Regions from separate parts of the Rhizobium sp. BK529 genome, predicted to be linked through region 2. Evidence: predicted binding sites of a transcription regulator. Region 2 holds the regulator's gene; the other holds the start of a gene.
What was found. The regulator PhoB, encoded in region 2, activates phosphate uptake and scavenging genes when phosphate is short. The targets are predictions, from matches to a motif close to TGTCATNNANCTGTCAT.
Positions count from the first base shown of each region.

Region 1: a site for PhoB is predicted at 3,041-3,057, ahead of pstS (phosphate ABC transporter substrate-binding protein PstS). Genes of this name have one in related genera too.

Region 1 is NZ_JACIAU010000001.1:1,958,672-1,964,108, reverse strand. It holds gene FHX08_RS09915 (BA14K family protein) at 94-588, shown strand; gene FHX08_RS09910 (cupin domain-containing protein) at 1,094-1,438, shown strand; gene FHX08_RS09905 (MarR family winged helix-turn-helix transcriptional regulator) at 1,449-1,925, opposite strand; gene FHX08_RS09900 (SDR family NAD(P)-dependent oxidoreductase) at 2,078-2,881, shown strand; gene pstS (phosphate ABC transporter substrate-binding protein PstS) at 3,172-4,194, shown strand; gene pstC (phosphate ABC transporter permease subunit PstC) at 4,283-5,260, shown strand; gene pstA (phosphate ABC transporter permease PstA) at 5,263-5,437, shown strand, end outside.
Region 2 is NZ_JACIAU010000001.1:2,920,333-2,925,769, forward strand. It holds gene FHX08_RS14700 (GcrA family cell cycle regulator) at 1-326, shown strand, start outside; gene FHX08_RS14705 (pyrroline-5-carboxylate reductase) at 626-1,414, shown strand; gene phoB (phosphate regulon transcriptional regulator PhoB) at 1,540-2,223, opposite strand; gene phoU (phosphate signaling complex protein PhoU) at 2,452-3,165, opposite strand; gene pstB (phosphate ABC transporter ATP-binding protein PstB) at 3,210-4,025, opposite strand; gene pstA (phosphate ABC transporter permease PstA) at 4,040-5,362, opposite strand; gene pstC (phosphate ABC transporter permease subunit PstC) at 5,359-5,437, opposite strand, start outside.

The sequences.
Region 1 (5,437 bases), 960 kb from region 2:
GCTCTGCGGAACGTTTGTCGTCATATTGCGTTCACCTTTAGTTCAGGCGGCGGGGAGGAAAATTTCCGCCATTTGGAGCAGAGGAGAACAGTCATGAATAAGCTAGCCACGGCAGCGTTCGGCTTGGTCATAGTTGTTCCCGGCGTCACGCCAGCTCAGGCGTTTCCGGCAATTAACCCACCCAGGATCGAAGTACAGCAACAGGTAGAGCCCGTGCAATGGCGTCACGGAGGGGATGGCCACTGGAACGGCGGCTATCACGGTGGTTACCACCATCACCATGGATCAAACTGGGGCTTGGCCTTGGGTGGCTTAGCTCTTGGTACGATTATTGGTGGCGCGTTGGCACAGCCGTATTACGGCTCGTACTATGACACGTATTATGGCTCTCCCTACGGCTATTACGGCCGGCCTTATAGCTATTACCAGCCTTACTATTACCGGCCGTATCGATATGCACCTTCGGCCTACTACGCAGGAGGCAGCCACGTGCGTTGGTGCTATGCGCGATATCGTTCGTACAGGGCATTCGACAACACCTACCAGCCTTATTACGGCCCCCGTCGCCAGTGCTTAGGACCCTATTGAGGGCAGGGAATGCGGAGATGTAGGGGGCGGAACGAGGCGCTTTTTGCAGTGGCTTATGCAAGTTTCGCCAGATCGGCTCCCCCTCCGTCTGAGAATTTAAACGCTGGGGCGATGTATAGCATATGTCAGGCAAAAGCGGCGACCGCCTGTGCCTTGTTAGCCTCTCAGAGCCAGATGCCAAACTGGTTCGGTGGCGAAAAGTCCTTTATCCCGATCCTCGGCCAATCGCATCTCCTATCAAACTGGAGTTTGGAGACGGTGCGGTGGCAAGTTGGGTCCGTCCTGAACGCATAACCTGGAAGGGAGATGTAGCGACTTGGCGACATGCCGAACAGCATGCAAATCGTCAATGCGGCACAAAAAGGCTTCATGGATGCCTCCCTTGTGGTTTAAGGCAGGCATTGTCCCATAGAGCAAGGCTCTCGCACATATATCCATTTGTGCTAATACTGCGCCGGGGCGACACGCCATGCGCCTGCGAAGGACATTGAGGAACAGGGTGACCATGGCAAACGCGATCCCCTTCGAGATCAAGAGCCTCGAACCGGAATTGGGTGCTCCCGCTGCAGAGCGCATCATTTCCGGCGATCCGCAATTCCGCACCTGGAATCTCGAAGAGGCCGAAGGCGGTCTCTACGCGGGCATCTGGGAGGCGACACCGGGCAAATGGCGTATTGTCTATGAGGAATGGGAATATTTCAGCATCCTCTCCGGCCACTCCATCGTCACCGAAGACGGCGGCGAGCCCATTCATCTCAAAGCCGGCGACCGCCTGATCCTCAGACCGGGCTTCAAGGGAACCTGGGAAGTCGTTGAAACGACTCGCAAGGATTATGTGGTCCGCCTCTAACGTCGCGTCATCAGTCTTTGTCCGAGCCGGCCCGGAAACGGCCGGCGAAATCCTTCGAGGCGATCAGGTTCAGTGTGTCGCGCAGCGCCTTTGCCTGCTCCTCGCCGAAGAGGCGCTCGAAGCGTTCGTGCGCCTCCCGCCAGAGCCGGGTCGCTTCCTGCCACTTTTCGATGCCTGCTTCCGTCAGCTTCACGCGCTTGACGCGGCGGTCCTTCCCGTCGGGCACGAGTTCCACCATTCCGTCGCGGATCAACGGCTTTAGCGTGTGGCCGAGGGCCGACAAGTCCATCACCATGCTCTCGGCCAGAACCTTCAGCGATGAACCGGAATTCATGTGGATCTGCGTCATCAGCGTATATTGCGTGCCCCTGAGACCGCTCGCATCGATGAGGTCGTCATAGAGCTGACCGAGCTGCCGTGTCGCGCGCTTCAGCGCACTATTGCTGCAGACCTGCCAGCCTTCGAAGCTCTTCGTCCGTTCATTCATCACCATTCTCCTGCGGCCGATGTCTCCAGCATATCGACGGGCCGTCAATCTCAGCTGCCGTTTATTTTTCATTGCGCCTCTTGCGCAAGATCGGCTTTCTTCCTCATATAGTGGCATATGCCAGTAAATTCCAATCGCGAAAGGATGGAACCATGTCTGCCTCTACTCCCGGAACTGCCCTTATTACCGGCGCCTCTTCGGGCATCGGCGCAACCTATGCCGACCGGCTTGCTAAACGCGGCTACGATCTTCTGCTCGTCGCTCGCGACGTCACGCGCCTGAATGCGCTTGCTGAAAAGCTTTCGGCAGAGCAGGGCATCAAGGTGGATGTGCTGCCGTCCGATCTCACCAAGCGTGAGGATGTACGCAAGGTCGAACAGCGCCTGCGTGCAGATGAGGCCATCACGCTTCTCGTCAACAATGCCGGCATCGGCCCGAAGGGCACGCTGCTCGAAGACGACATCGACTATCTCGAAACTATGATCGAACTGAACGTCATCGCCGCAAACCGGCTTGCCGTTGCTGCCGCCCAGACCTTTGCCGAACGCGGCAGGGGCGCAGTCATCAACATCGCCTCCGTCGTTGCCTTCATCCCCGAGCGTTTCAACGGCACCTACAGCGCCACCAAGGCCTTCGTACTGAATCTGACTCATGCGCTGAATGCCGAAGCCGGCCCGAAGGGCGTCAAGTTCCAGGCAGTCTTGCCGGGGCTGACCCGTACCGAGATCTTCGAGCGTGTCGGCGGCTCCTTCGACCGCTTTCCACCGTCCATGGTGATGGATGTGACGGATATGGTGGATGCCGCTCTCGCCGGCTTCGACCAGGAAGAACTGATCACCATTCCCTCGCTGCCTGAAGTCGCCGATTTCGACGCATTCACGGCTGCTCGCCACAGCCTCGGCCCGAACCTTTCTCACGACAAGCCGGCCGTCCGTTACGGCATTTCGAAATCCTGATTGCGACATTTCCTAAAAGGGCTGCGGCAATCAACCGCAGTCCTGCGGCATTCGGGCCGCACCTCCTCGTTAAGACTTTGTTAACGCGCGATTCATTCGGAAACTCAGTGACTTCAGCAACTTATGCACACCTTTGCATTCTGCTTCGATGTCACAAACTGTCATCAAACTGTAATAATAGACGCCTAGCCCCCTTCCCGTGACGAGGAAATCAGCGCCCTCGATAGTGGACACCCCCTCCATGGCGCCGAGCCTTGTCGTCCTTTCATTCCATCAGGGAAGAGTCGCGAATGCTCACCAAGAAACTTCTTTCGGCCTGCCTCGGCGCTGGCCTGGTTGCCGCTCTGGCAGTCTCGGCTTCTGCTGCCGAAATTACCGGCGCTGGCTCCACCTTCGTCTATCCGGTTCTTTCGAAGTGGTCGGCAGACTACAACAAGGAAACCGGTGACAAGCTGAACTATCAGTCGATCGGTTCGGGTGGCGGTATCGCCCAGATCAAGGCTGCAACGGTTGACTTCGGCGCCTCTGACGCCCCGCTCAAGCCGGAAGATCTGACGGCTGGCGGCTTCGGCCAATTCCCGCTCGTTGTCGGCGGCATCGTTCCCGTCATCAACGTCAAGGGCATCAAATCGGGCGAACTGAAACTCTCGGGCAAGGTTCTCGCTGACATCTACCTCGGCAACGTCACCAAGTGGAACGACAAGGCCATCGCCGACCTAAACCCGGGCCTGAAGCTGCCCGACAGCCAGATCGCCGTTGTTCACCGTTCGGACGGCTCGGGCACCTCTTTCAACTGGACGAACTTCTTCTCGAAGGTCAATCCGGACTGGAAGTCCAAGGTCGGTGAAGGCACCGCCGTCAACTGGCCGGTCGGCATCGGCGGCAAGGGCAACGAAGGCGTTGCTGCTTACGTCACCCGCGTTAAGGACTCGATCGGTTACGTCGAATACGCCTACGCCCTGCAGAACAAGCTGCCTTACGTTCTCGTCCAGAACGCTGCCGGCCAGTATCCGAAGCCGAACGCTGAAAGCTTCTCCGCTGCCGCTGCTAGCGCAGAATGGGGCAAAGCTCAGGATTTCTACCTGATCATGACCAACGCTCCGGGCGAAAAGGCCTGGCCGATCACGGCGACCACCTGGGCCATCATGTACAAGGAGCCGAAGGACGCTGCTCGGTCCAAGGCTGCTTTCGCCTTCTTCAAGTGGGCTCTCGAAAAGGGTCAGAAGGAAGCTTCGTCGCTCGATTACGTCCCGCTTCCGGACTCTCTCGTGAAGCAGATTGAAGACTACTGGACGGCCTCCTTCAAGGGCTGATCCTGACGAAACTGCGGTCGGGGCGGGAAGCTTGGCTTTCCGCCCCGAATGCCTTTGACACCCCCTCAAAGCAGCAGAGCGTACGGATATGAGCGAAGCAATGGCATCGCTGCCCGCCAACACCGCGGGCGTTAAACGCCGCGATGGCGCCGCAGGCGATCGTATTTTTTACTGGATAGTTTTGGGCTGCGGCCTGTTTGTTCTTGCCGCCCTTTTGGCAGCGGCGATCTCCATGGCCATGGGCGGGCTTCTTGCCTTCCGCACCTTCGGCTTCGGCTTCCTGACCGGCACGGAATGGGATCCGGTTGCCCAGCAGTTTGCGGGACTCGTGCCGATTTATGGCACCCTGGTTACCTCCGCATTGGCCATGATCATCGGCGTTCCCGTCAGCCTCGGTATTGCAGTGTTCATTACTGAAGTTGCGCCTCGCTCCGTCCGTGGACCGATCGGTGGCGCCGTCGAGCTCCTCGCCGGCATTCCCTCGATCATCTACGGCATGTGGGGCCTTTTCACGTTCGCTCCTTTCATGTCCGATTACGTCCAGCCGGTGCTGATCGACTGGCTCGGCCCGATCCCGGTGATCGGCGCCCTGTTCTCCGGCGCCCCGCTCGGCATTGGCATGCTGACGTCCGGCATCGTGCTGGCGATCATGATCATTCCCTTCGTCTCTTCGGTCATGCGTGACGTCTTCCTGGTCGTTCCCGCACAGCTGAAGGAATCGGCCTATGCGCTGGGGTCGACCAAATGGGAAGTGGTGCGCGACATCGTCATTCCGCACACCCGCACCGCCGTCGTCGGTGGCATCTTCCTTGGCCTCGGCCGCGCGCTCGGCGAAACCATGGCGGTGACCTTCGTACTCGGCAACACCCATAACATCGCGGTGTCGCTGATGGAGCCGGGTACTTCGATTGCCGCGACGCTCGCCAACGAGTTTGCCGAGGCTTCCGATGACCTTTACAGGTCGTCGCTCGCAGCCCTTGGCCTCATCCTCTTCGTTGTCACCTTCATTGTTCTGGCAGCCGCCAAGCTCATGCTCGTGCGCATGGCAAGACAGAGGGGAGAGTAACCATGGCTACCTATTCAGGTTCTCTCTACCGCCGCCGCCAGATTGGCAGCATCATCGCGCTGACGCTTTGCGGCATCGCCACCGTCCTTGGCCTCGTCTTTCTGGTCTGGATCCTCTGGACGACGCTGGTACATGGCCTGGCGGCGCTGAGCCCCACGCTTCTCACGGAAATGACCC
Region 2 (5,437 bases):
GCGCTCCGAACTATACATCTCGCATCGCCACCCGCACCGTGACGCGCCAGCAGGGCGCAACGATGCTGAAGGAAGAGATCGAGATCGAAACCGTCGAGGAGATGGACTACGTGCCGGCCGCAAACGTGGTCGTGCCGATCTCCCGTCGCCTCGGACTGACGGAGCTGACAGAGCGCACCTGCAAGTGGCCGGTCGGCGACCCGCTGAAGGACGACTTCTACTTCTGCGGCTGCGACTCCCCGGATTCATCGCCCTACTGCAACTATCATGCGCGCCTCGCCTATCAGCCGGTCAGCGAACGCCGCAAGGCTGTCCGGGTCGCCTGATCGGCGACCTCCAACAGACCAAACGTACCGTCACCCCTCCTCGCCGATGCGCGGAGGGGTGATTTTTTTAGCCGGCACAGGAGCGCGGGAAAACGGCTCCCGGCCACGGTCGTTCGAAGGCCGAGCTCTGCCGGCCTTCCACCATGCCTGACAATGCGAACTTATGTGGCCAACATCACCGATGCGTTTCAGCCTCGACCGGCATGGAACGGTCGTCATGGCGCTGTAGCGCGATTTTCTGATCCAGATGCGGTATTCTCGTCGAGTAGCACGGCGCAAACAGTCGCTCAGGGGTGCCAATGGAGATCGATCCGAAGCGCATGACAATGGGATTCGTCGGGACGGGCACGATTACAGAGGCCGTCGTCACCGGATTGGGCAAGACAGCGTTTCGCGACACACCGATCGTGCTGTCACCGCGTAACGCAGGCGTCGCCGCCCGTCTCGCGGCGGCAAACGAGAATGTGTCGATCGCTTTAAGCAATCAGGATGTCCTCGACCGCTCCGATCTCGCATTTTTGGCCGTGAGGCCGCAAATTGCCGAGGAGGTCGTCCGCTCGCTCCGATTTCGGCCGGGCCACCATGTCATCAGCTTTGTCGCGGCCACGCCAATGGATCAACTGCTGGCGTGGATCGATCCACCGGTTCGCCTAAGCCTGGCAATTCCACTTCCGTTCGTCGCAGATCTTCAGGGGGCGACTGCGATCTACCCGCCCGACGAAGTTTCCCACGCCCTCTTTTCGGCGCTCGGAACGGCGATCCAGGTTGAAAACAAACTTGAGTTCGAACTTCTCGCGGTGGCGAGCTGCCTGATGGCCAGCTATTTCGGCATCCTTGAGGCGACGTCGACCTGGCTGCAGAGCCAGGGGCTTTCGGGACCGTCTGGCGACGCCTACCTCCGTCAATTGTTTTCCGGCCTCGCCCATGCCGCCCGTTCAAAACCTATGGCGAGTTTCGACGAGCTCATCGGTGAGCATTCGACCAAGGGCGGATTGAATGAACAGGTGCTCGAAGACTTTCGCGCGTTCGGCGGCATGGCGGCTCTGCAAAAGGCTCTTGATCGAATTCTTGCGCGCATCCGCCTGTAAAAGCAGGTTCTTTCGAGGCTCGCTTCGGCGCTGGGTGTCGGCTTTCATTAGGAGTTGGGAGTTCCACATAGACAAACAGGCCGCCCGTCAAGCGGGCGACCCGTCTGGACCTCCGATCACTCGGATTAAGCTTCCATGGAATATCCCGCACCGCGGACGGTGCGGATGACGTCCTGCATGTTGGAGAAGTTCAGCGCCTTGCGCAGGCGGCCGACATGGACGTCGACGGTGCGTTCGTCCACATAGATGTCATGGCCCCAGACGCCGTCCAGAAGCTGGGAACGGGAGAAGACCCGGCCCGGCGATGACATCAGGAATTCCAGCAGGCGGAATTCGGTGGGACCGAGGCGGACTTCGCGGCTCTTGCGATGAACGCGATGGGTTTCGCGATCGAGCTCGATATCTCCACACTTCAGAACGGTGGAGAGAACCTCGGGACGGGCGCGGCGCAGCATCGCCTTGACGCGGGCGACAAGCTCCGGCGTGGAGAAGGGCTTGACGACATAGTCGTCGGCGCCGGTCGAGAGACCGCGAACGCGCTCGCTTTCCTCGCCGCGTGCCGTCAGCATGATGATCGGCAGGCGCTCGGTCTCCGGTCGCATGCGCAGTCGGCGGCAGAGCTCGATGCCGGAAACGCCCGGCAGCATCCAGTCAAGGATGAGCAGGTCCGGCGTGCGCTCCTGAAGCCGGATTTCCGCCTCGTCGCCACGGAGGATCGTATCCACCTCGAAACCTTCCGCTTCGAGGTTGTAGCGGAGAAGCACGCTGAGTGCCTCTTCATCTTCAACAACTGCAACTCTTGGGATCATGCGTGTCAGTCTCCTAATGCATGATCCTTAAACCGGGGGTGATTTAAACAAGGGACCATGCAGAAACTCGGAATTGGCTGCACCTAAAGCGTGTCGCGATCCTTCGGATCCGCTGCCGCGCTGTAAGCTTTTTTCGCATGTCGTTATCGCAAAACCGCTGCACACTTTTGCGCGACATGCTTTCTGCGCGCCCCCGGCGAGGGCGCGCATGCAATGGGCAGGTCCGGATTACTCCGTGACTGCGCCGACGGTGTTGGAGCTGTCGTCCTTCGGACGCTCGCCCTCCGGCTGGGAACCGGTTGCCATGTAGTAGATCGTCTCGGCGATGTTGGTCGCATGATCGCCGATGCGCTCGATGTTCTTGGCGCAGAAGAGAAGATGCGTGCAGCTCGTGATGTTGCGCGGATCTTCCATCATGTAGGTCAGGAGTTCGCGGAACAGCGAGGTGTACATCGCGTCGATTTCATCGTCGCGCTCGCGGATCGACTTTGCCTTGTCGGCCGAACGCGTCGTGTAGACGTCGAGCACTTCCTTGAGCTGGACGAGCGCCAGTTCGGAAAGATGCTCGAGACCGCGGGCGAGCTTGCGCGGAACGCCGGTGCTCTGCACGGCGATGACACGCTTGGCCGTGTTCTTGCCGAGATCGCCGACGCGCTCGAGGTCGGCGGCGATACGGATCGAACCCATGATCTCGCGAAGGTCGGAGGCCATCGGCTGGCGACGGGCGATCGTGACAATCGCCTTGTCGTTGATTTCGCGCTCGGCATGATCGAGGATCACGTCGTCCGAGATGACTTTCTGTGCGAGCGCGGTGTCACCGTTGACGAGCGCGCGAACAGCGTCGGCACCCATCTGTTCGGCAAGGCCGCCCATCTCGGCAATGCGCCGGGACAGGAACTTCAGGTCGTCATCGTAAGCAGAGAAAATATGTGTCGATGCCATGGGGCTTTGTCCTCGAAAATCGGGAAGGCTTCACATCTCCAAACTCAGCCGAACCGGCCCATGATATAGTCCTGGGTACGCGGATCGTCCGGGTTGGTGAACATCTTGTCGGTGTCGTTCTCCTCGACCAGGTTGCCGAGGTGGAACATGGCTGTACGCTGTGATACGCGCGCGGCCTGCTGCATGGAATGCGTCACGATGACGATGGTGTAGTTTTCACGCAGCTCGTGGATCAGCTCTTCGACCTTGGCGGTTGCGATCGGGTCGAGCGCCGAGCAGGGCTCGTCCATCAGGATGACTTCCGGGCTGACGGCGACGGCGCGTGCGATGCACAGACGCTGCTGCTGGCCGCCGGAAAGCCCGGTGCCGGATTCATGCACGCGATCCTTGACTTCATTCCAGAGGCCGGCGCGCTGCAGGCTGGACTCGACGATCTGGTCGAGGTCTGCCTTGGACTTGGCGAGGCCGTGAATGCGCGGGCCATACGAGACGTTTTCGTAGATCGACTTCGGGAACGGGTTCGGCTTCTGGAACACCATGCCGACACGGGCGCGGAGTTCGACGACGTCGATGTCGGGATCGTAGATGTCGTCGCTGTCGAGCGTGATCTTGCCGGTCACGCGGCAGCCGTCGATCGTGTCGTTCATGCGGTTCAGCGACCGAAGGAAGGTAGACTTGCCGCAGCCGGACGGGCCGATCAGGGCGGTCACGGTGTTTTCGCGGATGTTCAGATTGACATCGAAAAGGGCGCGCTTTTCGCCGTAATAAACGGAGACATCCTGACCGATCATCTTATACGGGACGTTGCTCATTTTCTGGTCCAGCGCCTTCTCAACTGCTGCTTCCGTCAACATGTTCATGATCTCTACTCCGTTTACCAGCGGCGCTCAAAGCGACGACGCAAGAGGATAGCTCCGATGTTCATGACGATCAGGAACAGGAGCAGGACGATGATGGCACCCGAGGTTCTTTCCACGAAGGCGCGCTCGGCTTCGTTGGCCCACATGTAGACCTGAACCGGAAGTGCGGTGGAGGGATCGAGCGGAGTGGTCGGCGCCTGGGCGACGAACGCGACCATGCCGATCAGGAGCAGCGGCGCGGTTTCGCCGAGTGCGTGGGCAAGGCCGATGATCGTGCCGGTCAGAATGCCGGGCATGGCGAGCGGCAGCACATGGTGGAACACCATCTGCATCTTCGAAGCGCCGAGGCCCAGCGCCGCCGAGCGGATCGACGGCGGCACGGCGCGGAGCGCTGCACGCGTCGCGATGATGATCGTCGGCAGCGTCATCAGCGTCAGCACCAGACCACCGACGAGCGACGCCGAACGCGGCAGGCCGGCGAAGTTGATGAAGACCGACAGGCCGAGCAGACCGTAGACGATCGAGGGAACCGCGGCGAGGTTGTTGATGTTGACCTCAATCAGGTCCGTGAGCCTGTTCTTCGGCGCGAATTCCTCGAGGTAGATCGAGGCGGCGACGCCGATCGGCAGCGCAAGGACGAGAACGATCAGCATCAGGTAGAGCGAGCCGATGAGGGCGACGCCGAGACCTGCGGCTTCCGGACGGCTGGAATTGCCGTTGACGAAGAGGCCGGTGTTGAACTGCTTGTGGAGAGCGCCGCTCGCCTTCAGTTCGTTCATCCAGGCGACCTGCTTGTCGTTGACCTTGCGGTTCTTCTCGTCGACCGAAAGATTGATCTGGCCTTTGTTGGCGCTGTCGATATTGGCATCTGCAAGCACCGTAACATTGACGGTCTTGCCGATGATCGACGGGTCTGCAACGACCATGTCGCGCAACTGGATCGGCGCGCCCTTGGACAGCATGGCGGTTGCGTCGCGCACATCAGGACGGCTCGAGGCATTGATGCCGAGCTGCTTGACGATCGCGTCACGCAGCAGAACCGGATAGTTGGCGGCGACCAGAACCGAAGGGTCGGTCGCACGCTTGTTATCAGGGTCAATCGTCTTCTCGGCGAACTCGATCGGCAGCGTGATCGACGTCTGCTGGAACGCCGTATAGCCGTTGCTGATGACTGTCCAAAGCAGAATGAAGAGGAAGATCAGGCCGAATGCGATGGCTGCGATGCCATAGGCCTGGAACCGGCGCTCGGCAGCGTAGCGGCGCTTGATGCCGATATCGCGACGCGCAGGCGCCTTCGACACGGTGACGCCGGCGGCGGGGGAAACAATATTCGTCATTCGTACTGCTCCCGGTATTTGCGCACGATGTAGAGCGCATAAATGTTGAGGCAAAGCGTGATGCAGAACAGCGTG